Regions from separate parts of the Streptomyces sp. CWNU-52B genome, predicted to be linked through region 3. Evidence: riboswitches for the same ligand, from Rfam matches in the RefSeq annotation. Region 3 holds a riboswitch; each other region holds the start of a gene.
The links. Region 3 has a riboswitch for cyclic di-AMP ahead of ACLVWQ_RS27305 (M23 family metallopeptidase). Riboswitches for the same ligand answer to the same signal wherever they lie in the genome.

Region 1 (7,490 bases), on a different contig from region 3:
GAGAGCGCGGTCTGTGAGCCGGCGCTGGCACGGTCGATGGTGAACGCCTGCTCCACGAAGCGAGCCATGCTGGTGATCCCGCGCACGCTCTCCAGGTCGCTGAGCGCGGTGTCCACCAGGTCCGCCGCACGTCTCTGCTGGGGGGCGTCGGCTTGGAGGGTACGGGTCAGACCCGTCCGCATCAGTTCGCGCAGCAGCAGCGGGCGTTCCCCGAAGTCCTCCGGACGGGGGTTCGACAGCACGGGGTGTCCCACGTACACCCGGGACATGAAGATGAGCGACTGCACGATCTCCACGAAGCACTGCCGGGCGAACGGATCATCGGGCTGAGCGGCCTTGTTCTGGGCCAGCAGAAAGTCGTCTGCGCTGATGAAGGATGTGACGTCGAGGAGGACGTCGGTGTTCCGTTGTGTCATCGGCCGAACGCTCCGCGTCGTCAGTGAGGTGCGTCGAGGAACCAGGAGACGGCCTCGGGCCGCCCCATGATCGTGGAGGCGAAGACGGGCTCCGCCTGGCTGAAGAAGGACGGCTGCGCAGGCAGTGCCTTGCCCTCTTCGTCGCAGTGGCGCAGTCCCGCAGCCGTGCCCAGGCACAGGCCGGCGATCCCGTCCCACACCTTCTGCCTGCGTCGCCAGAACAGTTCGAAGGGCGGCAGGGCCGGGTCCGTGGCACGGCTGAGGTCGACGGCGGTGCGGACCATGTCGAGGGTCTGCGACGTCGTCCGCGTCTTCAGGAGGAATCCCGCCTGCCCGGCTGCCGGGTCGAAGCCCCGGGGAGGTGTTCCCGCACTGCGGGTGGCGGAGATCCACCGTTCCGCTTCGGGCGGGGCGGAGGGAGCGACCTCTTCACCGTTGAGGGTGAGACGGCGTGCACGCGCGTCAGCCGTCACGGTGAGAGGGGTACGGCCCGAACCGAGTTCCGGGGCGAGGACGAAGGCCGACACCGGCAGCCAGTCCTCCAGGAGGCAGACCACCGAACAGAACTCGACTCGTCCCTCCCGGACGAACTCCGCCGTTCCGTCGATGGGATCGATCACCCAGACCCGCCCGCCGGCGTCCGCCACCTCTTCCCGAGGCCCCTGGCGTTCGTCCTCCTCGGCGATGACCACGGCGTCCGGCTCACCGGCCCGGATCGCGTCGATGATGATCCGCTGCACCGTGACGTCCGCCTCGGTGAGGAGGGTGCTGTCCGCCTTGACTTCGACAGGGAGATCCCCGAGGTGGCCGCGGTACTCGGCGAAGACCGGGAGAAGCCGTTCGGCGAGTTCGTCCCACAGCGGGGCAACGGACATCAAGAACCCTCCGGCGGCTCGGGCAGACGACGTTCGGCCCTCGGCGTCAAGGGCTGTGGCAGCACCCTGGCACAGTCACGGACCGTCCCGGAAGACGGCGGCCTGGTGACAGGGCGTTCGGTTGTCCGAGTGGTGTCGGCGGGTGGCCGGGTCAGCCCGCCGTGAGCTTCGACAAGGGCAGCGTGTGGTGGGTCTGGAGGACCTTCGCGCGGAGGTAGAGGACGTTGTGGGCCGTGGTGAACACGCCCGTCGGCACGCGGTGCTGTACGTCCACGCCCAGGGCGCGGAGCTGTTCGGCCTTGTCGGGGTTGTTGGACAGGAGGTCCAGTTCCGTGATGCCGAGGGCCGTGAGCATCTGGGCCGCCGCCGTGTAGTCGCGGGCGTCCTCGGGCAGGCCCAGGGCCGTGTTGGCGGCGTACGTGTCGAGGCCCTCGTCCTGGAGGGCGTACGCGTCGAGCTTGTTGTAGAGGCCGATCCCGCGGCCCTCCTGGCGGAGGTAGAGGAGGACGCCGCCGCGCTCGGCGATCCGCTCGACGGCCTCGCGCAGCTGCGGGCCGCAGTCGCAGCGGGACGAGCCGAAGGCGTCGCCCGTCAGGCACTCGGAGTGCAGGCGGACCAGGGGCGTGGCGCCGGCGGGGTCGAGGTCGCCGAGGATCATCGCCACGTGTTCCTGGCCGTCGGCCAGGCCGTGGAAGGTGACCAGTTCGGCGTCGACGCTGTAGCCGTCGTGGAAGCGCAGGGGCACCCGGACGCGCGAGCGCTGGGTGGCGGCGGGGTAGTGGGGCTCGGGCATGCGGGTACTCCGGTCCACGTTCGTCATCTGTTTCATATTTGAAGCAGATCCAGAGTCCAGACCCTAGCTCATGCTTTAAAGTTAAAGCAATGACTGCCCGTCGCCTACGGACACGCGCCCGACGAGCGGCGGCGCCACGGGACGTCGTCCGAGGCGGTTCGCGGGCCCCCGCCCTCCAGGCCCCGGGCGACACCCGCGCAGATCTCCTCCAGCTGCCCCACCTGTTCCGGGGTGAGGTGGTCGAAGAGGGCCGAGCGGACCGTCTCCACATGGCCGGGGGCCGTGCGCTCCAGCAGCGTCATCCCCTCGTCGGTCAGGACCGCGGTGCTGCCGCGCTTGTCGGTGGGGCATCCCTCGCGGCGTACCGCACCGTCCTTCTCCAGGCGCGACACCGCGTACGTCAGCCGACTGCGGGTGATCTTCGTCCGTTCGGCGAGGTCGGTCATGCGGAGGCGGCGGTCCGGCGCCTCGGAGAGGTTGGCCAGGATGGAGTAGTAGAGGTGCGGCAGGCCGGCCTCCTGCTGGAGCTGCCGGTCGAGCGCGTCCTCCAGGAGGTGGGAGGCGGCGATGTAGGCGCGCCAGGCGCGCTGCTCCTCGGCGGTGAGCCAGCGGGTCGTCATGCGTCCAGTGTAGGTTTGCTTCAAACTTGAACCAAGGCCCGAGAGAAAGAGCGCTCATGTCCCGGCCCTACGTCCTGCTGTCCGCCGCCGTCTCCCTCGACGGCTACCTGGACGACACCGGCCCCGAACGGCTGCTGCTCTCCGGCCCCGCCGACTTCGACCGGGTCGACGAGGTACGGGCCGGGTCCGACGCCATCCTGGTCGGCGCCGGCACCCTGCGTGCCGACAACCCCCGGCTCCTCGTCAACTCGGTCGAACGGCGCGCCGCCCGCGTCGCCGCGGGCCGGCCGGAGTACCCGCTGAAGGTCACCGTCAGCGGGACCGGCGACCTGGACCCCGGCGCCAACTTCTGGTCCACCGGCGGTGAGAAGGTCGTCTATACGACCGACGAGGGCGCCGAGGCCGCCCGCGACGCCCTGAGCGGGCTGATCGGACCGGTCGGATCGGGCGCGCCGGTTGGAGCGGGCGGATCGGGTGGAGCGGGCGTCGATGTCGTCTCCGTGGGGGGCCGGCTCGACTGGCGCGCCGTGCTCACCCACCTGCACGACGTACGAGGCGTGCGGCGGCTCATGGTCGAAGGCGGCGGCCGGGTCCACACCCAGCTCCTCCAGCAGGGCCTCGCCGACGAGTTGCAGCTCGCTCTCGCCCCGCTCGTGGTGGGGCAGCTGGACGCGCCGCGGCTGTTCCAGCCCGGGGAGTACCCCGGCGGCCCCCGCGGCCGGATGCGGCTGATCGAGACGCGGCCCGTGGGGGACGTGGTGCTCATGCGGTACGTGCCCACCGCGCCCGGCACCGGCCCCGTCCCCTCCGCCGCCGACCACCGGTGGCTGGAGCTCGCCTGCGAACTGGCCGCCGAGTGCCCGCCCTCACGGACCGCCTTCAGCGTCGGCGCGGTCGTCGTCGCGGCCGACGGTACGGAGCTGGCCCGCGGGTACTCCAGGGAGTCCGACCCCGTCTCGCACGCCGAGGAGGCCGCGCTCGCCAAGATCGAGCCGGGCGACCCCCGCCTCCCGGCCGCCACGGTCTACAGCAGCCTGGAGCCCTGCGCCCGCCGCGCCTCCCGGCCCGCTCCCTGCGCCCTGCTGATCCTCGACGCGGGTGTGCGCCGGGTCGTCACCGCGTGGCGCGAGCCCGACACGTTCGTGGCGGGGGCGGACGGGAACGGGCTGCTGGCCGCGGCCGGCGCCGACGTCCTCGTGCTCCCGGAGTACGAGGACGTGGCCAAGGCGCCCAACCGGCAGCACCTCGGCTGACCCGGCTCGCGGCGGCTCGCTGCGGTTCGCCCGGTGGCTCGCGGTGGCTCGGGAGAGGGCTGCCGCGAGAGGGTTGAGAGGCGGCCCCGGCAACCCGTGTGCTTCGGGTCCCGCAGATGGCGTACAGTGGTCTTAACGACGCGGGGTGGAGCAGCTCGGTAGCTCGCTGGGCTCATAACCCAGAGGTCGCAGGTTCAAATCCTGTCCCCGCTACTCAAGGCCTGAGGCCGGAATCCGATGGGATTCCGGCCTCAGGTGTTTTCCCGACCCGTGACCGCGCCGTTCCCGGCGCGGTCGCCCGTCCCCGCCGATCGTCCCGGCGCCCGCGGTCGTCCCGGCCTATATCACCAGCCGTAGTCGAGTGACCCCCCTGCGCATCACAACTGACACACCGTCAGGAAATCTGAAACCTGTGAATGCCGATCAACTCGCCCGGTTTACCCCGCTGATGACCTGTAAGTCCAGGCCAGGAGCCTTAACGATCATCCGGAACAGCTTGGAATCCGGTGCCCGGGTCTATTAACGTTCGATAACGCAGCGCGGTGTCCCAGCCGTCACAAGAGACGGCTCCGTGCGCACGCGCCGAATCCCGCAAGGGAACCGGGGAACCACCTACATGGGGTGAATCGCAGGTCTTTCGTGGTGGAGCACACCGCGATCGGCACGCGTAGGAGACCTTCCTGCTCCGAACCCGTCAGCTAACCCGGTAGGCGAGAAGGAAGGAAAGGAGCGCGCCCACGTGGCGTTCAACCGGTCTGCACCCACCCCCTCGTTCGTACCTGACGAGGTGACGGGTGAGTCCTCGGACGAGAAGAAGCCCGACACCTTCGGCTACGGCGTCCGTAAGGACGAGGAGCCCTGGGAACCCTGGAACCCCACAGCGGACTCCGTTGTTCCCATCCGCGGCCGGCACCGCGTCTCCAAGCAGCGTGGCGGAGGACTCGCCCGTAGCTCGACCGTTCTCGGCGTCGGTGTCATAGCCGCCGTCGGCGCGGGCGGCATGGCCAGCGCGCAGACCGGCAAGCCCCCGGTGTCGATCTCGATCCCCGACCTGCCGAACGTCGGCTCGCTGATCTCGGACGACAAGGCTCCCGAGGGTTCCAGCACGCCGCTCACCAGCGCCGGCCTCACCACCGCCGACGCCGAAGAGGGCAGCGAGGACGCCGGAGAGGCCCTGCGCGCCCGCATCATGCTCCAGGCCGAGCTCCAGCAGGACCAGGTGGACCGCGAGGCGCAGCAGGCCGCGGAGACCGCCGCCGCGAAGAAGGCCGCGGAGGCCGCCGCCAAGGAGCAGGACGCGGCGAAGGCCAAGGCCGCCGCCGCGAAGAAGGAGAAGGAAGAAGCGGCCGAGGCGAAGGCCGAGGCCGCGCGCCTCGCCGAACTCGCCAAGCAGTTCACGCTGCCCACCTCCTCGTACACGATCACCTCCACCTTCGGGCAGTCCGGCTCGCTGTGGTCCTCCGGTCAGCACACGGGTCTGGACTTCGCCGCTCCCACGGGTACCCCGATCAAGGCCATCCATAGCGGCACGATCACCGAGGCCGGCTGGAGCGGGTCGTACGGCTACCGCACGATCCTCACGCTCGACGACGGTACGGAACTCTGGTTCGCCCACCAGTCGTCGATCGGCGTCAGTGTCGGGCAGAAGGTCAGCACGGGCGACGTCATCGGCCGCGTGGGCGCGACCGGCAACGTCACCGGGGCGCACCTCCACCTGGAGGTCCACACCGGCGGCGGCACCGGCATCGACCCGATGGCCTGGCTGCGCGGCAAGGGCCTCAACCCGTAGACAGCCCGCACCGGTTCGTCACCGCTCCGGTTCGTCACCGCTCCCGGCTGGGAGCGGTCATACGTGTGGAACGGTGCGTACGTGGTGCGTACGTGTGGAATACGGCCGTCCGTCGCGGCCGTTGACGCATCCATGACTTCTCTTCGCAAGCTGGGTGCGTCCGATCTCGAGGTCTTCCCGCTCGCCCTCGGCGGCAACGTCTTCGGCTGGACCGCCGACGCGGCCCAGTCCTTCGCCGTGCTCGACGCCTACACGGCCGCCGGCGGGAACTTCGTGGACACCGCCGACACGTACTCGTCCTGGGCGCCCGGCAACGACGGCGGAGTGTCCGAGACGGTCATCGGCGACTGGCTGACGGCGCGCGGCAACCGCGCCGACGTGCTCGTCGCGACCAAGGTCGGCTCCCACCCGCGGTACCAGGGTCTGTCCGCGGTGAACATCAAGGCCGCCGTCGACGCGTCGCTGCGCAGGCTGCAGACGGACTACATCGACCTCTACTACACCCACCGCGACGACCCCTCCGTACCGGTCGAGGAGATCCTCGGAACCCTGGACGAGCTGGTGCGTTCCGGCAAGGTGCGGGCGATCGCCGCGTCCAACATCTCCGCGGAGCGGCTCCAGGAGTCTCTTGACGTCTCCGACCGCGAGGGTCTCGCGCGGTACGTGGCGCTCCAGCCGCACTACAGCCTGGTCTCCCGCGACACCTACGAGGGCCCGTTGCAGGACATCGCCTCGCGGGGCGGCCTGGCCGCCGTGCCCTACTACGGGCTCGCCGCGGGCTTCCTCACCGGCAAGTACCGGGTCGGTGCCGAGGTCGACAGTCCCCGGGCAGGGTCCGCGGCCAGGCACCTGGAGTCCGAGCGCGGGCGGCGGGTGCTGGCCGCGCTCGACGAGGTCGCCCAGGAGCACGGGGCCGAGGTCGCCACCGTCGCCCTGGCGTGGCTCGCGTCCCGCCCCACGGTCGCCGTGCCGCTCGCCAGCGCCCGTACGGTGGAGCAGCTGCCGGCGCTGCTGGAGGTGGCGTCGCTCTCGCTCACGGACGCGGACCTCGCGAAGCTGACCTCGGCTTCCCGGGCCTCCTAGGAGCGGTACGGGTTGTACGTGGGGTACTGCGGTACCGCGTGCCCGTACGGGTGGCCGTGGTGGTGCTCGTACGGGTAGCCGTGTCCCGGCCAAGGGGGCGGGGGCGGGGCCGTCGCCCTCGCCGCGTACTCCAGGGCCGGGCGGGCCGGCTCCCGGCGGGCCCACAGCTGTTCGAGCAGCTCCCGCTCCCGTACGGCGAAGTCGGCGCCCGCCCTGCCGTGGCGGCCCCTGTGGCGCAGGAACGCCAGCGTCGTCGCGTACGCCTCGTACTCCGCCACCGCGCGGCCCAGCTCGGGGCCGCCGTGTTCCGTGGCGTACTCGCGGGCCAGCCGCCGTGCCTTCATCGAGCCGAGGACGAACGGCTCGGGTCCGGTGAGCCAGCCGGCCATCGCGTACGACGGCAGTTCGGTGCGGATCGTGCGCAGTTCGCGCTGGCGGGTCCACACGGCCAGCCAGGTGAGCAGCCCGAACGACGGGACCATGAAGGCCGCGTAGACCGCGAAGAAGCCGTACTCGCCGAAGGCCGACGCCCCGTTCCACATCGCGTGCATGCCCATCGCGAGCAGCAGCCCGGTGATCGGCAGGAGCACGCGGCGCACCTGCGCGCGGTCCGCGGAGAGCGCGGCGATGCCGAAGCCGATGCCGGTCAGCACGGTGAACA
Region 2 (7,490 bases), on a different contig from region 3:
TGGTCTCCGCACCCGCGAAGCCACCGCCGACGAAGACGAAGGTCAGCGCCTTGCGGCGGACATCCTCGTCGGTCGTGGAGTCGGCCTTGTCGAGCTGCTCGAGGACGTGGTTGCGCAGGCCGATGGCCTCCTCGATGCCCTTCATGCCGATGCCCTGCTCGGCGAGGCCGGGGATCGGGAAGGTGCGGGAGACCGCGCCCATCGCGATGACGAGGTAGTCGAAGGGCAGCTCGTACGCCTCACCCACGAGGGGCGCGACGGTGGCGACCTTGCGGTCCTGGTCGATGGTGGTGACCCGGCCGGTGAGGACTTCCGCCTTGGGCAGCACGCGTCGCAGCGGGACGACGACGTGCCGAGGCGAAATGCTGCCGGCGGCTGCTTCGGGGAGGAAGGGCTGGTAGGTCATGTACGACCGGGGGTCGACGACCGTGACGGTCGCCTCGCCGTAGCGCATCTTCTTGAGGATGCGCCGAGCTGCGTACAGGCCTACGTACCCACCGCCTACTACGAGGATCCTGGGACGCTCCGTGGTGCTCATGCCATCGAGTATCCACCCGCCTCAGGGGGGTAGCTCGTGCGCCCCTTCACAAGCTCCTACCCGCCCTCTGTTACACTGCCCCGCCCACGTGATCCAGGTCATGATCCAATGAGGGAACCAGCGCACCGCGCGACCCGTTGTCAATGCCGCCTGAGCTGCCACTCCGGCCCCGCGGAGCCACTGGACCGACCCCCTTCTTCACACGAACGAAGCACCCTCGAAACAGCCTGTTGATCATGTCCGGGACCCCTCCGAGCCCCCGGACGGACCCGGAAGGACAAAAACCTCCCTCAACAGGGCCGATTCTCTTGTGAAGAACTTCACGAAGTTTTCCGCCGGGGTGCGCGCGAGGCCGTTTCCAGACCCTCCCGAGGCCCGCGAAGGGCGCTCATACGGCAGCCGACCTGCTCAGTCGAGGCCGCGGTTCAGCGAGCTCGCTCGGCTTCCGCTGCCTCTGCCTCTGCCTCTGCCGCGACTGCTTCTTCCGCGGCCTTCCACGCGATCCCGTCCAGGATGTCGTGCTCGCTCACCACGACCTCCCGGGCGCCGGTCCGCTCCATGATCGCGAGGAGCACCAGGGCGCCGGCGCCGATGACGTCGACGCGGCCCGGGTGCATCGCGGGGATCGCCGCGCGCTCGGCGTGCGTGGCGGTGAGCAGCCGCTCGGTGATCTCGCGGACGCGGTCGTAGGAGACCCGGGAGTGGTGGATGGCGGCGGAGTCGTACTCCAGGAGGCCCTGGGCGATCGCCGAGACGGTGGTGACCGATCCGGCCAGTCCGACGAGCGTGCCCGCCGCACGCAGCGGCACGGTCTCCTCGGCCAGGTCGAGAGCCGCCTCGATGTCGGCACGGATCGCCCGCACCTGCTCCTCGGTCGGCGGGTCGCCGGCCACGCCGTCCCGGACGAGGTGCCGTTCCGTCATCCGTACGCAGCCGATGTCCACCGAGCGGGCGGCCCGCACGTGGTCGTCGCCCACGACGAACTCCGTGGAGCCGCCGCCGATGTCCACCACCAGGAAGGGCCTGGCGAGGTCGTCGCGGCCCGTCAGCTCCTTCGTGGCGCCCATGAACGAGAACTCGGCCTCCTGCTCGCCGGAGACGACCTCGGGCTCCACCCCCAGGATGTCGAGGACACCGCGGACGAAGTCGTCCCGGTTCTCGGCGTCGCGGGAGGCCGAGGTCGCCACAAAGCGGGTGCGTTCGGCGCCGTGCTCCTTGATGGCCTCGGCGTACTCGCGGCAGGCCGCGAAGGTCCGTTCCAGGGCCTCTGGGGCGAGGCGGCCCGTGCGGTCCACGCCCTGGCCGAGCCGGACGATCGTCATCCGGCGGTCCAGGTCCACGAGTTCGCCCGTGCTCGGGTTCACGTCCGCCACGAGCAGGCGGATCGAGTTGGTACCGCAGTCGACGGCGGCGACGCGAGTCATGACAGTGGTCTCCTTGCGATCGTTCAGGGAGGCCGCCCCCAGGCGCTTTCTCGCCCCCGCCGCCCCTACCCATTCCCGTCCCCACCTCGGGGGCTCCGCCCCCGATCCCCCCTTGCGCGGTCCCCCGCGCCCCTAGAGACCCACGGGCGCATCCACGCCCGGCACCACACACGCGCCCTTGCGCCACCACTCCGGAAGCATCGCGATCGCCTCGTCGCCGAGCGGGTTCACCCCCGGACCCGCCGCCAGGGAGTGCGCCACCAGGACGTGCAGGCACTTCACCCGGTCCGGCATCCCGCCCGCGCTCGGGAAGCCTTCGAGCACGTCGATGGAGTCACGGCGGGCGATGTAGTCCTCATGGGCGGCCCGGTACGCCTCGGCCAGCTCGGGGTCCGTGGCGAGACGTTCCGTCATCTCCTTCATGACGCCGTTCGCCTCCAGCGTGCCGATCGCGGAGGCCGCACGCGGGCACGTCAGGTAGTACGTCGTCGGGAACGGCGTGCCGTCGGGAAGGCGCGGAGCCGTCTCGACGACATCCGGCTGACCGCACGGACAGCGGTGCGCGATCGCGCGCAGCCCGCGCGGCGGCCGCCCGAGCTGCTGTTTGAAAGCCTCGACGTCAGCGTCGGTCGGCTCGGTGCGGGGAGTGGGCGGCGGGGGCGTTTCCATGCCTTGGGTCTGTGTCTTTCTCGTCGGTCGTGGGTGGGACGGTTCACCGGTCGGCGGCGTCGGCCTTGTCGACCCCGTCCCAGACGTTGGCGTACCAGGCCCGGTCGGCCGCCGTGCGGTCCGTACGTGTCTTCTTCGCCGCGTCGGGGTCGATCACGATGTAGCCGGTCTCGCCCGGCATCACATAGTGCAGCCGCTCCCGGATGCGCTGCTCGGCGTACGCGTCGTCCTGCCACCGCGCCTTCAGGTCGCGCAGCTCCTCGACCCGCGCGCGGGCCTGCTCGCGCCGGTGCTGCAGATCGGCGACCTCGGCCCGCTGGGAGACGTACTGCCTTATGGGATAGGCGAGAGCCAGCACGAGCGAGCACAGGACCAGGGCGAGGAGTGCGGCCCGGCCGGTCAGCCGCGAACGGCGGGCCTGCCGCTTGGTCTGGGAGCGGTAGACACGGGCCGCCGTCTGCTCACCGAGCAGCTTGATCCTGGTCGCGGTGGAGAACCGGTCCCGGTCCTTCACAGCCATGGTCCCGCCTCCCCGAGCCGGTCTAGCCGGGCCCTCACGTACGTACGTCCCCGCACACGGTACGGGACCGGGTACGGGGACGTACGTACGACGCTTCCTTCACAGGGTGTCAGCCCTGCTCAAACGAATGTCAGCCCTTGCTGTGCCAACTGGTTCACGGAGCGCTGTGCCTACTGGTTCGCGGAGCGCCGTGCCTACTGGTTCGCAGAGCGCTGTGCCTACTGGTTCGCAGAGCGCTGTGCCTACTGGTTCGCAGAGCGAAACCGCGGGAACGCGCTGCGGCCCGCGTACACCGCCGCGTCGTCGAGGATCTCCTCGATGCGCAGCAGCTGGTTGTACTTGGCGACGCGGTCCGAGCGGGCCGGGGCGCCGGTCTTGATCTGGCCGCAGTTCACGGCGACCGCGAGGTCCGCGATGGTGACGTCCTCGGTCTCGCCGGAGCGGTGGGACATCATGCACTTGAAGCCGTTGCGCTGCGCCATCTCGACGGCGTCCAGGGTCTCGGTCAGCGAACCGATCTGGTTGACCTTGACGAGCAGGGCGTTCGCGGAACCCTCGTCGATGCCGCGGGCGAGGCGCTCGGGGTTGGTGACGAAGAGGTCGTCGCCGACGATCTGGACCTTGTCGCCCAGCTTCTCGGTGATGACGTTCCAGCCGGCCCAGTCGTCCTCGTACAGCGGGTCCTCGATGGAGACCAGCGGGTACGAGGCGACGAGCTCCTCGTAGTACTCGGTCATCTCGGCGGCCGAGCGGGACTTGCCCTCGAACTCGTACTTGCCGTCCTTGTAGAACTCGGACGCGGCGACGTCCAGCGCGAGGGCGACCTGCTCGCCGGGGGTGTAGCCGGCTTCCTTGATGGCCTCGACGATGAGGTCGAGGGCCGCGCGGTTGGAGTCGAGGTTCGGGGCGAAGCCGCCCTCGTCGCCGAGGCCGGTGGACAGGCCGCGGCTCTTCAGGACCTTCTTGAGGGTGTGGTAGACCTCGGCGCCCCAGCGCACGGCCTCGGAGAAGGACTCCGCGCCGATCGGGGCGATCATGAACTCCTGGATGTCGACGTTGGAGTCGGCGTGCGACCCACCGTTGAGGATGTTCATCATCGGGACCGGCAGCAGGTGCGCGTTCGGTCCGCCCAGGTAGCGGAAGAGGGGCAGGTCCGACGCCTCGGAGGCGGCGTGGGCGACGGCGAGCGATACGCCGAGGATGGCGTTGGCGCCGAGCGAGCCCTTGTTGTCGGTGGCGTCCAGGTCGATCATCGCCTGGTCGATGAGGCGCTGCTCGGTGGCGTCGTAGCCGACGAGCTCCGGGCCGATCTGCTCGATGACGGCGAGGACGGCCTTCTCGACACCCTTGCCGAGGTAGCGGTTGGGGTCTCCGTCACGGAGCTCAACGGCCTCGAAGGCACCGGTGGAGGCGCCGGACGGAACGGCGGCACGACCCGTGCTGCCGTCGTCGAGGCCGACCTCGACCTCGACCGTGGGGTTGCCTCGGGAGTCCAGGATTTCCCGGGCTACGACGACGTCGATGGACGGCACGAGCATCTCCTTCTGGGATGTGACGCGAGCTACGCCGGGCCGAAGGCCCGGTTGGGCGCAGACCTGTGGTGGGCCCGCGGGATGAGCCTAACCGGCTGCCGGGGATCGTCCGCCCCCTGACCGTCTCCTGGCTGGAACCGAGAGGAAATTGTTTCCGAACGGAACAAAGACGGGACCGAAAAAACCCGCTCCGGCGCGTACGGGGGATGACGCACCGGAGCGGGGGCCCGTGGGGGACGGGGGTGGCCCTCACGGACCTCCACTATGAAGGACACGGATATGAGCGCCCTGTGGTTCAGTCACGAGTCGGATGCGGACCGGAGGCGAAGACGCGCTCCGACCTGCCGGCCGAGGCTGAGCGGCCAGGGCCTCGACCGGCACCACGTGACGTGACGCGACCGCCGGGTGTCAGCTGAGGTGCAGCTGCTGGCCCGGGAAGATGAAGTCGGCGTCGTCGACGATGTCGTCGTTCAGCTTGAACAGCTTCTGCCAGCCGCCCTTGACGTTCTCCTTCTCGGCGATCTCGCTGAGGGTGTCCCCCTTGACGACCTTGTACTCGCCGTCACCCTTCTCGACCTTCTTGCCGGTCGGGGTCTCGACGGTCTTCTTCGCCGCCGGGCGGTCCTGGGAACGCGAGGCACGCTCCTCGGAGGGCTGCGTGTTCTGCTGCTGCGACGGCGCGGTGCTCTGGCCGGAGGAGCTGCCCGAGTCCGAGGAGCCGGAGTCCGAGGGAGCCGAGCCGCCACCGGTCGAGGCGCCGGACAGGCCCACGCCACAGCTCGGCCAGGCACCCTTGCCCTGGCTCGCGAGAACCTTCTCGGCGACGGCTATCTGCTGGGACTTGGAGGCCTGGTCGGCGGTGGAGGCGTACGAGTTGCCCCCGTACGCGGCCCAGGTGGAGGACGAGAACTGCAGGCCGCCGTAGTAGCCGTTGCCGGTGTTGATCGACCAGTTGCCGCCGGACTCGCACTGGGCGACGGTGTCCCACTCGGAGGTGGAGGCGGCGGAGGCCCCCGAGGCGCCCATCAGCGGGACGGCGACGGCGGCGGTGGTGACACCGGCCAGCGTGGCGATGCGGCCGGCCTTGGACGGGCGACGGTGCTTGCCCTTGCTCGAAAGCAGCATGAAGTGATCCCCTCACCGACGCCTGCGAGGTGAGCTGTCGGGTTCGGGCCGAGTGAGTTGCCCGGCCGCGCGACACTGCTGTCACGCGGCTTAACCCCAAGCCGTGCCCGGTCTCGACGACCGGGTCCGGCACTTACCTTGGGTCCCCCGCTCCTGCCTACGGCGCTTTACGCGACGACTGTTCCCGTACGGCCGTTGGCAGGATTCGGCGTGCGACCGTCGGGGCTCACCAATGGCGAGCGGTCACGACCGTAGACACGGGGTCCGCCGAATTTCAAAGACGATCAGGGTCGTTGAGATCCATCTCTCACTTCGCCAAATCGGACATTCAACGCGAACTACCGCTGATTTTCGCCCGATTCGGCAGCTTGATCACCACTTGCTCGCCGCTCGCCCGGCGCCCGCCCGCCATGGGGCCGGTACGCGCGCCGGACACCGTTCAGCTGTCGACGACGATGCGCTGACCGGGAATGATGAAGTCCGGGTCGGCGCCGATGCTGTCCTTGTTGTCGGCGTAGAGCTCGCTCCATCCGCCCTCGACACCGAGGGAGTCGGCGATGCTCGAGAGGCTGTCGCCGGAACGGATCGCGTAGAAGCCCTCGTCGGCCAGGACGCGCGAGGCGCTGTCGCTGCGCGAGGCGTGCCGGCCGGCGTAGTCGTCCGCGCGGGGCGCGGTGTCGACCTCGTCGGCGGTGCCGCGGTGACGGCCCGAGGCGCTCTCGTCCTCCGCCTCGGCCGAAGCCTCGGCCTTCGGGGTCGACTTGCCCGAGTCGTCACTCTTCGACGTGCCGCCGCCGGCCGAGCCGTCCAGACCGTGCGAGCCCGAGCCGGAGTCGTCCGCGGAGTCCGAGCCGGAGTCCGTGTCGTCGGACTTCGCGCCGTCGTCCCCCTTCGAGCCGGACGAGCCGGCCGAGTCGGACGACGCGTCGCCGGTGCCCTCCGCGAGGCCCGTGTCGACGTCGGCGGAGTCGGAGTCCTGCGTCAGACCCGCCACCAGACCGCACGTCAGCCAGGCGCTGGTGCCCTCGTCCGCGAGGACCTTCTCGGCGACGGCTATCTGCTGCGAGCGGCTGGCCTGGTCGGCGCTCGGCGCGTAGTCGAGGCCGCCGTGCGACTCCCAGGTCTCCTGGGTCATCTGGAGGCCGCCGAAGCGTCCGTTGCCCTGGTCGGCGCTCCACGAGCCGCCGCTCTCGCATTCGGCGACCGCGTCCCAGGTCGTGCCGCTGGCGGCACTCGCACCGGTCGCGCCGAGCAGGGGGATCGCGATGGCCGATCCGGCCACACCCGCGGCGACGATGAGTGCCGGAGCCTGGCGGGGGCGACGATGACGGCCGTTCCCGGAGAGCATGCGATTGCCTTTCGCGTGACAGCAAGGAATGCGCACGGGGGCACGGCGGAAAGCCGTGCTCGTGGCTGCTGCGACGGGTGAGACCTGCCGCATTGATGGGTGAACGTATAGGCACTCGAACTCTTGTCACAAGTCGATGCAGCGCAGATAACGTGAAGATCACAAAGTTGACGGAGCCTCACCTTCCGTCGGCGTCGGTGCTACCTGGGGCCAGACTTCGCAACCGGGGTGAACTCCACTGGAAGCGTGCGCAATCCCCGCATGATGAGCCCGCCACGCCACCTCAAATCGGCCGAATCTCCCGCGAGTTGAAGGTCGGGGAGGCGCGTCAGCA
Region 3 (7,490 bases):
CCGCGTCCCGGGTGGCGCCGCTCCGCCGTATGCACGTCCGGAGCCAGCCGCGTACAGGGCACGACACCTATTGAGGTACGGCGCGTCCGAGACGGGGATATCCGCGTCCGCCCCCGATTTCCGCGCACACGAAAATCACGTGCCCGGCAATTGCGGGCACGCGGAAAAATAGGCAGCGGAAATAGTCTCCTGCCGAATAACTCTCTTTGTATACGGCGCTTCTGTTAATGCCGCAGGCCCTCTGTGTTTACGGGATGTTGCGAAGTCCTCACACGCTCGACGCGGTCCCCGCCGGGAAAGCGGAGCCGGTGCGCGCTCGTCGCCCGCTCGGTGTGCAGCGCCGTGATCGCCCGCGCCCGGTCGCTGTCGCCGCGGGCGACGGCGTCCACGATGGCGCCGTGCTCGGTCCAGGACTCGGCCGGGTGCGCGGGCGCCTCGACCGAGTACATCCAGGCGATCTTGTGCCGCAGCTGACCGAGTGTCGAGGTCAGCGCCGGGCTGCCCGACGCCTGCGCGAGCGTCTCGTGGAACCAGCCGCCCAGGGAGCGCAGGTCCTCGCTGTTCCCCCGCCTGGCCCGCTCCTGACCGAGCCTGACCAGACCCCGCAGCACCTTCAGATGGGCCTCGGTGCGCCGTTGCGCGGCACGGGCGGCGCCCAGCGGCTCCAGCAGCACACGCATCTCCAGGAGATCGGCGGCCTCCTGCTCCGTGGGCTCCGCGACGCACGCGCCCGCGTGCCTGCGGGTGACCACGAACCCCTCCGCCTCCAGGGTGCGCAGCGCCTCGCGCACGGGGACCCGCGAGACGCCGTAGCGGCGCGCGAGCAGTTCCTCGGTGAGCCGGCTGCCGCGTTCGTAGACACCCGCGACGATGTCGTCACGAATCGCCGTGCATACCGAGCGCGCGGGAATACGCATGACCGGACCTCCGCCTTAATCCCCGCGAAACGCGGTCGATTGACGCCTGTTCGGTGACTCTATTGCAGAGAACGGGAAATTCCGAAGGCAGCCGGGAATCCATGGATATTTTTTGGACACACGGCGCCTCTGAACAGGCAGTCGTCCGGTACGAAAGTGTCCGGAAGGGGTCGGAGCACGCGAAGGCCCCGGCTCGGTGAGCCGGGGCCTTCGACAGGGTGTCGCGGTCAGACGTTCACGCCGTGCGAGCGGAGGTAGGCGACCGGATCCATGTCCGAGCCGTACTCCGCGGTGGTGCGCGCCTCGAAGTGCAGGTGCGCTCCGGTGACGTTGCCGGTCGCCCCGGAGAGGGCTATCTGCTCTCCCCCGGTGACCGTCTGGCCGACCGAGACTCCGATGGACGAGAGGTGCCCGTACTGGGTGTACGTGCCGTCGTTCATCTTGAGGACGACCTGGTTGCCGTACGAACCGCCCCAGCCGGCCTCCACGACCGTGCCGGAGCCCACCGCGTGCACGGCGGTGCCGCTGGCGGCGTGGAAGTCGATGCCGGTGTGACTGCCCGAGGACCAGACACCGCCGCCGGCCTGGTAGGCGGTGGAGACGTACGAGCCGGTGATCGGCGCGGTGAACGCGTTGAGCCGCTTGCGCTCGGCCTCGCGGGCCGCACGGGCCTCGGCCTCGCGCTCCTTCTCGGCTTTCGCCTTGGCCTTCGCCGCGGCTTCCTCGGCGCGCTCCTTCGCGGCGGCCTCGGCCTTCTCCCTGGCCGCTGTCTGGGCGGCGGCCTGCTGCTGGGCCGCCGCCTGTGCGTCGATCTCCTGGGCGACCGAGTCACCGAGGGTGACCGCCTGGGTGAGGCCGGTCTGCTCGACGGGGCTCTCGGCAGCGAGGGCGGGGGCCGCCAGGGTGCCTACGACACCGGTGGTGGCGAGTGCGGCGACTCCCACCGTCCTGCGGGTCGAGCGGGTCGTGCGGGTCATACGACCGGGAAGACGGTGCTTCCCCGTGGCGCGGGTGAACGCCATGAAGTGGCTGGTCCTTTCCTTCCTTCTCGCCTACCGGGTTAGCTGACGGGTTCGGAGCAGGAAGGTCTCCTACAGACCCCCTTCGGGAAGGGCGTCCGATTCACCCCAGGGACACACGGGTCCCCGGCTCCCCTGGCTCGCGCCGTACGGGGACTCGGCGATGACTGTCCGGTGCCGCGGACGCGGCGCACTGCCTGACGAACAGCCGGACCGACGCTAAGCGGGGCCGCTTTCGATCGACAAACGGAACCCGGCTTTTGTAGCGCACGCCACAGGGCAGACAGGCAACCTCCGCATCAATATGGATAAACAGTGGACGAACCAGTACACGAAGAGACCCGGGCGACCGATGGGTCACCCGGGCCTGTCCCAGTCCCTGCCGCAGTTCCTGCCGCAGTTCCCTGCCGCGGTCTCTGCCGCAGTTCCTGCTCCGGTCCTACTCCGGTGCCACGACGCTGACTTCGCCGATCCCGAGGGCCTTGACGGGCTCCTCGATCTGCGAGGCGTCACCGACCAGGACGGTCACCAGACGGTCCACCGGGAAGGCGTTCACGGCGGCCGCGGTGGCCTCCACGGTGCCGGTCGCGGCGAGCTGCCGGTACAGCGTCGCCTGGAAGTCGTCCGGCAGGTGCTGCTCGACCTGGTCGGCGAGGGTGCCCGCGACGGCTGCCGCCGTCTCGTACTTCAAGGGCGCCACACCCACCAGGTTCTGCACGGCGACGTCGCGCTCGGCGTCCGTCAGGCCCTCGGCGGCGAGGGTACGCAGCACCTTCCAGAGGTCGTCGAGCGCCGGGCCGGTGTTCGGGGTGTCCACGGAGCCGCTGATGGCGAGCATCGAGACGCCCGTACCGTCCGGAGCGGAGCGCAGTACCTGCCCGAACGCCCGTACACCGTAGGTGTATCCCTTCTCCTCGCGCAGGACACGGTCCAGGCGGGAGGTGAGGGTGCCACCGAGGCAGTACGTGCCGAGCACCTGGGCCGGCCACACGCGGTCGTGCCGGTCGGCGCCGACACGGCCGATGAGCAACTGTGTCTGGACGGCTCCGGGGCGGTCGACGATGATCACCCGGCCGGTGTCGTCGGCGGTCACCGACGGCACGGGACGCGCCTCGGCCTGCGATCCGGTCCAGGTGCCGAGCGTGTCGCCGAGCAGCGCGTCGAGGTCGATGTCGGTGAGGTCTCCGACGACGACCGCGGTGGCCGTGGCGGGGCGCACGTGCCGCTCGTAGAAGGCACGGACGGCCGCCGAGTCGATCGCGGTGACCGTCTCCTCGGTGCCCTGGCGCGGGCGCGACATGCGCGAGGTCGCCGGGAAGAGCTGCCGGGACAGCTCCTTGGCGGCCCGGCGGGCCGGGTTGGCGCTCTCGTGCGGGATCTCGTCGAGCCGGTTGCGCACCAGCCGCTCGATCTCGCCGTCCTCGAACGCGGGCGCCCTGAGGGCGTCGGCGAGCAGGCCGAGCGCCTTGGGCAGCCGGGAGACGGGGACTTCGAGGCTGAGCCGTACGCCGGCGTGGTCGGCGTAGGAGTCCAGCGTGGCGCCGCTGCGCTCCAGCTCGGCGGCGAACTCCTCGGCGGAGTGCTTGTCGGTGCCCTCCGAGAAGGCTCGCGCCATGATCGTGGCGATGCCGTCCAGGCCCTTCGGCTCGGCTTCCAGCGGGGCCGCCAGAAGGACCTCGACGGCGACGACCTGCTGGCCGGGGCGGTGGCAGCGCAACAACGTCAGGCCGTTGTCGAGCGCGCCGCGCTCGGGTGCCGGGAAGGCCCAGGGCCTGGCCTCGCCGGCCTGGGGCTGCGGGTGGAACTCCATCGTGGCGAGCTCGGTCACTTGGCCGCCTCCTCGTCGGTGTCTTCAGCGGCGGCGCCGGTGTGCTCGGCGGCGTCGGTCTCTTCCGGGGCGTCGGTCTCCTCGGCGGCGGTCGGCTCGTAGACCAGCACCGCGCGGTTGTCGGGGCGCAGGCGGGCCTTGGCGACCTCCTGGACCTCCTCCGCGGTGATGTCGAGGACACGCTGGACGGCGGTCAGGGCGAGCTGGGGGTCGCCGAACAGGACCGCGTACCGGCACAGTTCGTCGGCGCGGCCCGCGACCGTGCCCAGCCGGTCCAGCCACTCGCGCTCCAACTGGGCCTGGGCGCGCTCCATCTCCTCGGCCGTGGGGCCCTCCTCGGCGAACCGGGCGAGCTCCTCGTCGACGGCGGTCTCGATCACCGGGACCTCGACGTCGCCCGACGTCTTCACGTCGAGCCACCCCAGGGAGGGCGCTCCGGCGAGGCGCAGCAGGCCGAACCCGGCCGCGACGGCGGTGCGGTCACGGCGTACGAGCCGGTTGTAGAGCCGGGACGACTCGCCGCCGCCCAGAACGGTCAGGGCCAGGTCGGCGGCGTCCGCCGCGCGCGTGCCGTCCTCCGGGAGCCGGTAGGCGGCCATCAGCGCGCGGGCCGGGACCTCCTCCTCGACGACCTCGCGCAGCTCCTCACCGATGGTCTCCGGGAGCGAGCCGTCGCGCGGGGCGGGCTTGCCGTCGTGGCCGGCGACGGAGCCGAAGTACTTCTCGACCCAGGCCAGCGTCTGCTCCGGGTCGATGTCGCCGACGATCGACAGCACCGCGTTGTTGGGCGCGTAGTAGGTGCGGAAGAACGCGCGCGCGTCGTCGAGGGTGGCCGCGTCCAGGTCGGCCATCGACCCGATCGGCGTGTGGTGGTAGGGGTGCCCCTCCGGGTACGCGAGGGCGGTGAGCTTCTCGAAAGCGGTCCCGTAGGGGACGTTGTCGTAGCGCTGCCTGCGCTCGTTCTTGACGACGTCCCGCTGGTTCTCCATGGACTCGTCGTCGAGCGCGGCGAGCAGGGAGCCCATGCGGTCGGCCTCCAGCCAGAGGGCGAGCTCCAGCTGGTGGGTCGGCATGGTCTCGAAATAGTTGGTCCGCTCGAAACTCGTCGTCCCGTTGAGCGAACCGCCGGCTCCCTGCACCAGTTCGAAGTGGCCGTTGCCCTTCACCTGGCCGGAGCCCTGGAACATCAGGTGCTCGAAGAGATGGGCCAGCCCGGTGCGGCCCTCGACCTCGTGGCGCGAGCCGACGTCGTACCAGAGGCACACCGCCGCGACCGGGGTCAGGTGGTCCTCGGAGAGCACCACACGCAGGCCGTTGGCCAGGCGGTGCTCGGTCGCTGTCAGGCCGCCGGAACCGGCCTCGGCTGTGGCCGTGTGACCCATGGGCATGTACGTCCCTTCGATCGCGGAAAACTGCTGAATTCCTGCTAGTCGTGCCACTGTATGCAAGCGCGCGGACGGCTGGCGAAGTTCCCGCGTCGGCTACGCCGAGAGCGAGCACCCGGGCGCCCTCTGGTACGCGGCCTCCGGCGGCGTGCGGAGGGCGGCACGGCCGCACCCGAGGGGCGCGGGTGGCGGTATCGTCCTCGGCGGCCGAGCCTGCGGACGCCTCCGGATGCCGCCGGACGCCTCCCGCGAACGGTCGCACGCCGACCTCCCGGGCTTCGTACGGGCGGTGACGCGATAGCGTCCGGGGATCTTGGCAAACGGTCGGAACCGGGGTTCCGAGGTCTGCCGAGGTCGCTGGAACCGCGGTCCACGTGGCCTGTTGAGGCGGTCACGCACCCGCCCCACGAGGCCCGTACGGACGGGTCGTGGTCCGCGTTGTCAGTACTCCGGTCCACAATGGACCGCGTCAGAACCCGTTCATGCCCCGGCAGAGACCGTGAAGGAGTCGCAGCAGCGATGGCCCGCCGCAGCACGAAGACCCCGCGACCCGATGACGACGCCGACTTCGAGGAGCGCATCCTCGACATCGACGTCGTCGACGAGATGCAGGGCTCCTTCCTCGAGTACGCGTACTCGGTCATCTACTCCCGAGCCCTGCCGGACGCCCGCGACGGCCTCAAGCCCGTGCACCGCCGCATCGTCTACCAGATGAACGAGATGGGGCTCCGCCCCGACCGCGGCTATGTGAAGTGCGCCCGCGTCGTCGGCGAGGTCATGGGTAAGCTCCACCCCCACGGCGACGCGTCGATCTACGACGCCCTGGTCCGCCTGGCCCAGCCCTTCTCCATGCGGCTGCCCCTGGTCGACGGCCACGGCAACTTCGGTTCGCTGGGCAACGACGACCCGCCGGCCGCCATGCGGTACACCGAGGCGAGGATGGCCGACGCCACCTCCCTCATGACGGAGTCGATCGAAGAGAACACGGTCGACTTCAGCCCGAACTACGACGGCCAGGAGCAGGAGCCGGTCGTCCTCCCGGCCGCGTATCCGAACCTCCTGGTCAACGGCGCGTCGGGCATCGCGGTCGGCATGGCGACGAACATGGCGCCGCACAACCTCGGCGAGGTGATCTCCGCCGCCCGCCATCTGATCCGCCACCCCGGCGCCGATCTCGAGACGCTCATGAAGCACGTCCCGGGACCCGACCTGCCCACGGGCGGCCGGATCGTCGGCCTCTCCGGGATCAGGGACGCGTACGAGTCGGGCCGCGGCACCTTCAAGATCCGCGCGACGGTGGCCGTGGAGAACGTGACGGCGCGCCGCAAGGGCATCGTCGTCACCGAACTGCCCTTCACCGTCGGCCCGGAGAAGGTGATCGCGAAGATCAAGGACCTGGTCGGCTCGAAGAAGCTGCAGGGCATCGCCGACGTCAAGGACCTCACCGACCGCGCCCACGGTCTGCGCCTGGTCATCGAGGTCAAGAACGGCTTCGTGCCCGAGGCCGTCCTGGAGCAGCTCTACAAGCTGACGCCGATGGAGGAGTCCTTCGGCATCAACAACGTGGCACTGGTCGACGGCCAGCCCCTCACGCTGGGCCTGAAAGAGCTGCTGGAGGTCTACCTCGACCACCGCTTCGACGTCGTGCGCCGCCGCAGCGAGTTCCGCCGCACCAAGAAGCGCGACCGGCTGCACCTGGTCGCGGGCCTGCTCGTCGCGCTGCTGGACATCGACGAGGTCATCCGCCTCATCCGCTCCAGCGAGAACTCCGCCCAGGCCAAGCAGCGCCTGATCGAGCACTTCTCCCTGAGCGAGATCCAGACGCAGTACATCCTGGACACGCCGCTGCGCCGGCTCACCAAGTTCGACCGCATCGAGCTGGAGACCGAGCGCGACCGGCTCAACGGCGAGATCGACGAGCTGACCGGCATCCTGGATTCGGACGCCGAGCTGCGCAAGCTGGTGTCGGCCGAACTGGCCGCGGTGGCCAAGAAGTTCGGCACCGACCGGCGTACGGTGCTGCTGGAGTCCGCCGGTTCCGCCGCCACGGCCGTCCCGTTGCAGGTGGCGGACGACCCGTGCCGGGTGCTCCTGTCGTCGACGGCGCTGCTCGCGCGTACGGCCAACGGTGACCCCTTCGGGGAGAGCGAGAGCCGGCGCGTCAAGCACGATCTGATCATCTCGGCCGTCCCGGCGACGGCACAGGGCGAGATCGGCGCGGTCACGTCCGCCGGACGGCTCCTGCGGATCAACGTCATCGACCTCCCGCAGCTGCCCGAGACCGCCTCGGCGCCCAATCTCTCCGGGGGCGCTCCGGTCTCGGAGTTCCTGACCCTGGAGG
Region 4 (7,490 bases), on a different contig from region 3:
GAGTTCGATGTGCGCGGCACCGCGCAGCTGCTCGATCTCGCGCAGCTGTGTGCGTACGCGCGACACCGTCGACGCCTGCCGGTGGCCGGCCCGCTCGGCGAACGCGGCCCCTTCCAGGTACTGGTCGGGTTCCGAGGAGAGCACCAGCCCGAGGGAGGGATCGAGTCCGCCGTCCCGGTACTGGGCGGTCGCCAGCGAACCGAGCGCGTCCCGCTCGGAGTTGAGTCGCTGCGTCCGGCGCGCGGCCTCGTCCTGCAGCGTGTCGTACCGGCCCGCGGCCTTCGTCGACTTCTCCTTCGCCCCGTTGTACTTCTCGGTGGCGACCTCCGCCTCCTGGTACAACTTGTCGACCTTGGCCTTCACCTGGGCCGTCGTCAGCTCGGGTGCGGCAACCCCTGTCCCGTCGAACCCGGTCGCGCTCGCCGCGCCCGCGAGGGCGATGGTGAAGGCGGTGCGGGCCGTACCGCCGCCGAGTGAGCGCCGTCTGGGCTTGCGATGGGCTGCCACGTGCGAATCCACGTTCCTTCGATAGGGCCGCGAGGCGCTGTACGTCCTCAGGGGTTCGGTTGCACGTCCGGCGGCAGCCCGCACAGGGGGAGCAGGCCGCCGCCGGACCCTTCTTCGGCGGTGGTGCCGGCCGCCGCCCTGGCCCGGGCGGCTGTGGTGGGGAGCCGGTCACCTGGGGAAGGACGCTAATCCTGGCGGTGTGCCGGTGGTAACGGCATGTATGGAAATGGTGACAGTCGGGCATGAGTTGATCGGGTACGACCGTGATCCGGACCCGGTGCCACCGCCTTGGCGCGGCGGGCTGACCGATGCGCGGGTTGCGGGGGAGCGGCGGCCCGGACGGTGCTACGGGCGGCCGGAGTGGTGTGCGGCGGTGTCCGGGGCGCTGCGAGGTGGTGTCCGGCGCCCGGTTAGGGTCCGGGCTCATGGACGTACTGATTCATGTCTTCGTCGCCTTGCACATCATCGGCATCGCCGCGCTGCTGGGCGGCTTCCTCAGCCAGCTGAAGGCGATGGGCGACGGCACGGCTCGTTTCACCCCCGCGATGCTCCACGGCGCGCTGACCATGCTGGTCACCGGCGCGGTCCTCGTCGGCCTCAACCAGGCCGACGACCAGACCGTGAACAACATCAAGATCGGCGTGAAACTGGCGCTGCTGGTCGTGATCCTCGGCCTCGTCTATGTGAAGCGCGACGAGGACAAGGTGGAGAAGGGGCTGTTCGCCCTGGTGGGCGGACTCACCGCGGTGAACGTCTTCATCGCGGTGCTCTGGACCTGAGCGTGATCCGGGACCCAGGGGCCGAGGGCCGAACCGTTCCCCGGAGTCTTCTGTGAACTGCCACCGCCCCCGCCGACCCTCTCGCCGCTCCGGCATCGGCGTCGAAAGCGGTCTGGCGGGTGTTCTGGAGTTCACCGAGTCCCGGACCCTGACCGTCAGGCGCGGGTGAGCCCGGGACGACCGCGTGAGAGCGGACCTCTCATCGCCCCGCCCGTCCAGCCCTGTCCGGGTTCTGTCCGAGGACGGAACCCGGACGGAACCCGGAGCGATGAGAAATCGGCGGCTCGCGTGCGTACCTATGAGTGAGGGCGAGTGAGGAGCGGTGTCAGCCGGGCCGCACCACACTGTGGATCGGCATGTAGTAGATCGACTCCTCGCGGACGTACGCGCCCGGCTTGGGCGCGTGGATCATCATGCCGTCGCCGATGTAGATGCCGACATGGCTGATGTCGTCGTAGAAGAAGACGAGGTCACCGGGCTGGGCGTTGTTCACGGAGACCGTGGTGCCGGTCTCGACCTGGTCCCAGGTCGTCCGCGGAAGGGTGACACCGGCGGCCTTCCAGGCGGCCTGGGTCAGCCCGGAGCAGTCGTACGAACCGGGGCCGCTCGCGCCCCAGACGTACGGCTTGCCGATCTGGGCGCGCGCGAAGGCGAGCGCCTTGGCCGCCTTGGAGCCGGCGGTGGAGTCCGAGCCCGACGAGCTCCCCGTACCGCCACCGGTGCCGGTACCCGCACCGGCTCCTGTGTCCTGCTGCGACTGCGCCTCCTGGCGCCGGCGCTCGGCGTCGGCCGCCTGCTGCCGGGCCAGCTCGTCCGCCTTGCGCCGGGCCTCCGCCTGCTTCTCCCGCTCGATCGCGGCGAGCCGGGCCTTCTCCGCGGCGGTCAGCTTCGACAGGAGCCCGCGCGCCTCGGCGAGCTTGCGCTGCACATCCGCCTTGGACGTCTTGAGCGTGTTCTGGGTCGTGGTGAGCGACTCCAGGCCCTCGGACGCCTCCTGCCGCTTCTTCGTCGTGGCGGCCTGGACCGACACGTAGTCGTCGACGGCCTGCTTCTGCCGGGCGGTCAGCCGGTTCATCAGCTGGGTCTGGTCGAAGTAGTCCTGCGGGTTGTCCGCGAGGAGCAGGGAGGCCGTGTCGGGGGCGGCGGCTCCCGTGCGGTACTGCGCGGCGGCGAAGTTGCCGAGCTCCTCGCGCGCGGTGTTGAGCTTCTCCGTGCGCTGCGCCACGTCGTCGAGGAGGGTGTCGACGCGCTTGCGCTGCTTGGTGGTCTTCTCCTTGGCCGCGTTGTACTTCTCGGTGGCCGTGCCCGCCTGCTGGTAGAGGTCGTCGACCTTCTTCTGGACTTCCTCCGTGCTCGGCCTGGGCTCCGCGGCAGGCGAGGCGTTCGCCGTCTGGGAGAGCAGGGCCACCGAGGTCAGGGCCGCGGTGGCGAGGGCCGGCGTCCGCATGCCCATGGCACTGGGGGGCCGCAACTTGCGATGTGGCGCCACGAGGGCGTCTCCTTCCGTCATCCGCCTACCGAGTTAGCTGTCGGGTTCGGGCGAATGCTTCGGAAGGTTTGCCCTACGGCCCTTGTCCCGCGAGGGAGTTCGGACCGATTCACCCCAAGGTCGGTTGGGTCCCCGGTTCCGGCGCCACGAGGGCGTACCGGATTCGGCGGAGTCCGCCCGGCCCGGCGTTGTTCGCCGGTGCGGGTCGAGCGGCCTACCCGAAAGTTAGCCAATTCGTGTGGCACCTGTGAAGTTTGATGTGCGATATGCCCGATACATTTTCGTGACCTGGGCATCGAATTTCGTTCGCTGACGTCAAATGAGTGTGATCTGTCACGAGTTGTCCGGAGCGGTGGATTCCGGGCGGCGGGGCGCGTGTGCGGTGAGGTGGGTGGCGGGGTGCTCGGTGGGGTGTGTGTCTCGGCCGGGTGCCGGCCGGGTGTCGACCGGTCGCATACCGTGATTGCACGGTCATTCAGGGTCACGTATGTCGCTGGTGGGCCGGTGGAGTTCGCGGGGTGGCGGCGGGGTGTCAGTGGGGGCGCCTAGACTCGGAGAGCGATGAGCAGCCTCTTTGATGACAGCTTCCTGGCGGACCTCAAGCCCTCGCGGGCCCATGAGGAAGAACCCCCGCCGCCGCCCGAGGACGAGGCGCCGGATCCGGTTCCGGACGACCTGTTCGGCGGGCGGTTCGACGTGCCGCCGCCGAGCCGGGACGAGTACTACAGGGACGGCGCCCCGCGCCCGCACGTGGACCCGGCGGCGCTCCTGGACGGGCTGAACGAGAACCAGCGCGCGGCGGTCGTCCACCACGGCTCGCCCCTGCTCATCGTGGCGGGCGCCGGTTCCGGCAAGACCCGTGTGCTCACGCACCGCATCGCCCACCTGCTGGGCGAGCGCAAGGTGCACCCCGGCGAGATCCTCGCGATCACCTTCACGAACAAGGCCGCGGGCGAGATGAAGGAGCGCGTCGAGCAGCTCGTCGGCCCCCGGGCCAACGCGATGTGGGTGATGACCTTCCACAGCGCCTGCGTGCGGATCCTGCGCCGCGAGAGCAAGCAGCTCGGCTTCACGTCGTCCTTCTCGATCTACGACGCCGCCGACAGCAAGCGCCTCATGGCCCTGGTCTGCCGCGACCTGGACCTCGACCCCAAGCGCTTCCCGCCGAAGTCCTTCAGCGCCAAGATCTCGAACCTGAAGAACGAGCTGATCGACGAGGAGGACTTCGCCGCGCAGGCCGCTGGGGGCACCTCCCAGACGGAGTCTGGGGGAGGCTTCGAGAAGGCCCTCGCCCAGGCGTACGCGATGTACCAGTCGAGGCTCCGCGAGGCGAACGCGCTGGACTTCGACGACCTGATCATGACCACGGTCAACCTCCTGCGCGCCTTCCCCGACGTCGCCGAGCACTACCGCCGCCGCTTCCGCCACGTCCTCGTGGACGAGTACCAGGACACGAACCACGCGCAGTACTCCCTGGTCAGGGAGCTGGTCGGCACCTCGGACCACCCCGTCGACGTACCGCCGGCGCAGAGCGACCTCCCGCCCGCCGAGCTGTGCGTCGTCGGTGACGCCGACCAGTCGATCTACGCCTTCCGCGGTGCGACGATCCGCAACATCCTCCAGTTCGAGGAGGACTACCCGAACGCGAAGACGATCCTGCTGGAGCAGAACTACCGCTCCACGCAGACGATCCTGACCGCCGCCAACGCGGTCATCGAGCGCAACGAATCCCGCCGCCCCAAGAACCTGTGGACCAACGCCGGCGCGGGCGCCCGCATCACCGGCTACGTCGCCGACACGGAGCACGACGAGGCCCAGTTCATCGCCGAGGAGATCGACCGCCTCACCGACTCCGGCGACGCGAAGGCGGGCGACGTCGCCGTCTTCTACCGTACGAACGCGCAGTCCCGTGTCTTCGAAGAGATCTTCATCCGGGTCGGCCTGCCCTACAAGGTCGTCGGCGGCGTCCGCTTCTACGAGCGCAAGGAGGTCCGCGACGTTCTCGCGTACCTGCGTGTGCTGGCGAACCCCGAGGACTCCGTACCGCTGCGCCGTATTCTGAACGTGCCCAAGCGCGGTATCGGCGACCGCGCCGAGGCGATGATCGACGCGCTCTCCCAGCGCGAGAAGATCAGCTTCCCGCAGGCACTGCGCCGCGTCGACGAGGCCTACGGCATGGCGGCCCGCTCGACGAACGCGGTCAAGCGGTTCAACACCCTCATGGAGGACCTCAGGACCATCGTCGAGTCGGGCGCGGGCCCCGCGACGGTCCTTGAGGCGATCCTCGAACGGACCGGTTACCTCGCGGAACTGCAGGCCTCGACCGACCCGCAGGACGAGACCCGCATCGAGAACCTCCAGGAACTGGCCGCCGTGGCACTGGAGTTCGAGCAGGAGGCCGGTGAGGGCGAGACCCCGGCCGGGCTGCCCGCCTTCCTGGAGCGCGTCGCGCTCGTCGCCGACTCCGACCAGATCCCGGACGAGGAGGAGGACGGGTCGGGCGTCATCACGCTCATGACCCTCCACACGGCCAAGGGCCTCGAATTCCCCGTGGTGTTCCTGACCGGCATGGAGGACGGCGTCTTCCCGCACATGCGGGCGCTCGGCCAGGCCAAGGAGCTGGAGGAGGAGCGGCGGCTCGCGTACGTCGGCATCACCCGCGCGCGTGAGCGGCTGTATCTGACCCGGGCGTCGATGCGCAGTGCGTGGGGGCAGCCCTCGTACAACCCGCCGTCCCGTTTCCTGGAGGAGATCCCGGACACGCATCTGGACTGGAAGCGCACGGGGTCCATGGGTGCGGTGGCCTCAGGGCCCGTCGCCGGTGTGGCGGCCTCGCTGTCCTCCACGCGCTCCCGCTCGGCTGCCTCGGGCGCGTCCGGCTTCGCGACGCGTCGCGGTGCCTCGGACAAGCCGGTGGTGTCGCTCGCGGTCGGGGACCGGGTCACGCACGACCAGTTCGGCCTCGGCACGGTGGTCGGGGTGAAGGGCATGGGGGCGAACTCGGAGGCGACGGTCGACTTCGGCGGAGAGAAGCCGAAGCGCCTGCTGCTGCGGTACGCGCCGGTGGAGAAGCTGTAGCCGTGGGCTAGTGCTGGCACTAGGGCTAGCACTAGGTGGGGCTATGTGGGGTTCACTCCGTGGCTGCGCAGCCACGGGAGCGGGTCGATCGCGGAGCCGCCGCCGGGCCGTACCTCGAAGTGGAGGTGCGGACCGGTGGAGTTGCCGGAGCTGCCGGAGTACGCGATCGGGTCGCCGGCCTTCACGACCGCCCCCGAGGCGACCTTGTACGTGGAGAGGTGGCAGTACCAGGTCTCCGTGCCGTCCTTGGCCGTCACGATGACCATGTTCCCGTAGGCGCTGTTCCACTCCGTACGGACGGTCCCGTCGGTCGCGGCCATCACCGTCGTGCCGTACGAGACCGGGAAGTCGATGCCGGTGTGCACGGACATCCAGTTGACGCCGGCCTGGCCGTAGTAGGCGCTGAGCCCGTGCCGCGAGACCGGCAGCGCGAACTTCGGGCGCAGCCGCTCCTTGCGGGCCGCGTCCGCCGCCGCCTGCTGCTTCTCGGCGACCTGCTGGGCCTTCAAGTCGATACGTTCCTGCGTACGGCTCGCCCGGTCGGCGAAGTCGTCCGCGTCCGCGGAGAGGTTCTCCAGCTGGGTGTCCAGCTTGTTGTTCGCGGCCGACGGTTTCACGGCGCTCGCGTCGGGCGCGGCGGCCGTCGTCTGCACGTCGTCCCCGCCGTCGCCTCCGGTCACGGACGCGGCGGCGATTCCGGCGACACCCATCACGCACGCCGACGGCACGGCGATCGTCAGCAGCGCGGAACGCTTGGGCGGAGGGCGGCGGCGCGACCGTGAACCGGAACGGCCCGCCGCGCGGGACGCGGCACGCGAGGCGGCCGGGACGGCGGGAGCTACTTCCTCGGCCTCGGCGTCGTCGAGCAGCGGGGACTCGTCGTGAGCGTAGGCGTGAGCCTGGGTGTGGGAGCGGGTGTCGGGGTCCGCGTCGGCGCCGTCCTCGGCCTGACCGGAATGGCCGAACTCGTCCTGTGCGGTGGCCTGTTCCTCGTACGCGACCTGCTCGAACGTGGCGGTGGGCTGCTGGTGGAACGACTCCTGCTGGTCGTAGCCGCCCTGTTGGTCGTACGACTCGTGCCCCGCCTGTGTCTGAACCTGTGTCTGTACCTGCGCCTGCACCTGTGTCTGTGCCTGGTGGTCCTGCGGGCGGTGGTGCTCGCCGCCGTCCGAGTTCCAGGCCGTGGCGTCGTACGTGCCCGTCTCGAAGGTCGGCGCGGTCCACTGCTGCGTGGGGTCGACCTGCTCGGCCTGGAGCCAGGCGTTCGCGTCCCACTGGCCGGTGCCGTCGGGGCTCGGGGTCTGCGCCGGGATCTCACCGAGCTGCTGATATCCGGCCTGCGCCCAGACACCGCTCGTGTCGTAGCTGCCGGTCTCGTAGGCGGTCTGGTGCTGGGCCGCGTACGGGTCGTAGTTCAGCGTCTGGTGGCTGCCCGTGGGGTCGCCCCAGTTGCCGCCGGCTTCGGGTGCTGTTCCGTTGCCGCTTCCGTTGCCGGGCAGATCGCCGAAGAGGGGGTCGGCGTCGAACGTGGCCGTCGCGTAGGCGCCCGCCGTGCCGTAACCGTTCGTGGTGTCGTACGAACCGGTGACAGTCGGATCAAAACCGGTGGCGGAGTACGTGTCGTGCGTGGTGAAGTC

Region 1: linked by a shared signal. The riboswitch ahead of ACLVWQ_RS32530 (M23 family metallopeptidase) and the one ahead of ACLVWQ_RS27305 (M23 family metallopeptidase) in region 3 are both predicted to bind cyclic di-AMP.
Region 2: linked by a shared signal. The riboswitch ahead of ACLVWQ_RS18555 (transglycosylase family protein) and the one ahead of ACLVWQ_RS27305 (M23 family metallopeptidase) in region 3 are both predicted to bind cyclic di-AMP.
Region 4: linked by a shared signal. The riboswitch ahead of ACLVWQ_RS19090 (NlpC/P60 family protein) and the one ahead of ACLVWQ_RS27305 (M23 family metallopeptidase) in region 3 are both predicted to bind cyclic di-AMP.

What each region holds. Positions count from the first base shown of each region.
Region 1 covers NZ_JBLFJV010000047.1:254,620-262,109, forward strand. Annotated here, with positions in the region: gene ACLVWQ_RS32500 (hypothetical protein) at 1-416, opposite strand, end outside; gene ACLVWQ_RS32505 (inositol monophosphatase family protein) at 437-1,291, opposite strand; gene ACLVWQ_RS32510 (GTP cyclohydrolase II) at 1,443-2,120, opposite strand; gene ACLVWQ_RS32515 (MarR family winged helix-turn-helix transcriptional regulator) at 2,189-2,704, opposite strand; gene ACLVWQ_RS32520 (dihydrofolate reductase family protein) at 2,761-3,957, shown strand; tRNA gene ACLVWQ_RS32525 (tRNA-Met) at 4,097-4,170, shown strand; cyclic di-AMP (ydaO/yuaA leader) riboswitch at 4,528-4,685, shown strand; gene ACLVWQ_RS32530 (M23 family metallopeptidase) at 4,697-5,746, shown strand; gene ACLVWQ_RS32535 (aldo/keto reductase) at 5,879-6,829, shown strand; gene ACLVWQ_RS32540 (PrsW family intramembrane metalloprotease) at 6,826-7,490, opposite strand, start outside.
Region 2 covers NZ_JBLFJV010000019.1:157,263-164,752, reverse strand. Annotated here, with positions in the region: gene ACLVWQ_RS18580 (NAD(P)/FAD-dependent oxidoreductase) at 1-538, opposite strand, end outside; gene ACLVWQ_RS18575 (exopolyphosphatase) at 964-1,962, opposite strand; gene ACLVWQ_RS18570 (DUF501 domain-containing protein) at 2,095-2,631, opposite strand; gene ACLVWQ_RS18565 (FtsB family cell division protein) at 2,675-3,151, opposite strand; gene eno (phosphopyruvate hydratase) at 3,394-4,689, opposite strand; gene ACLVWQ_RS18555 (transglycosylase family protein) at 5,092-5,808, opposite strand; cyclic di-AMP (ydaO/yuaA leader) riboswitch at 5,813-5,983, opposite strand; gene ACLVWQ_RS18550 (transglycosylase family protein) at 6,248-7,156, opposite strand; gene ACLVWQ_RS18545 (cytochrome P450 family protein) at 7,357-7,490, opposite strand, start outside.
Region 3 covers NZ_JBLFJV010000030.1:105,953-113,442, reverse strand. Annotated here, with positions in the region: gene ACLVWQ_RS27310 (GntR family transcriptional regulator) at 225-917, opposite strand; gene ACLVWQ_RS27305 (M23 family metallopeptidase) at 1,145-1,939, opposite strand; cyclic di-AMP (ydaO/yuaA leader) riboswitch at 1,952-2,109, opposite strand; gene ACLVWQ_RS27300 (M16 family metallopeptidase) at 2,376-3,764, opposite strand; gene ACLVWQ_RS27295 (M16 family metallopeptidase) at 3,761-5,146, opposite strand; gene ACLVWQ_RS27290 (DNA gyrase/topoisomerase IV subunit A) at 5,669-7,490, shown strand, end outside.
Region 4 covers NZ_JBLFJV010000019.1:280,596-288,085, forward strand. Annotated here, with positions in the region: gene ACLVWQ_RS19080 (NlpC/P60 family protein) at 1-507, opposite strand, end outside; gene ACLVWQ_RS19085 (hypothetical protein) at 933-1,286, shown strand; gene ACLVWQ_RS19090 (NlpC/P60 family protein) at 1,612-2,775, opposite strand; cyclic di-AMP (ydaO/yuaA leader) riboswitch at 2,782-2,954, opposite strand; gene pcrA (DNA helicase PcrA) at 3,337-5,853, shown strand; gene ACLVWQ_RS19100 (M23 family metallopeptidase) at 5,895-7,490, opposite strand, start outside.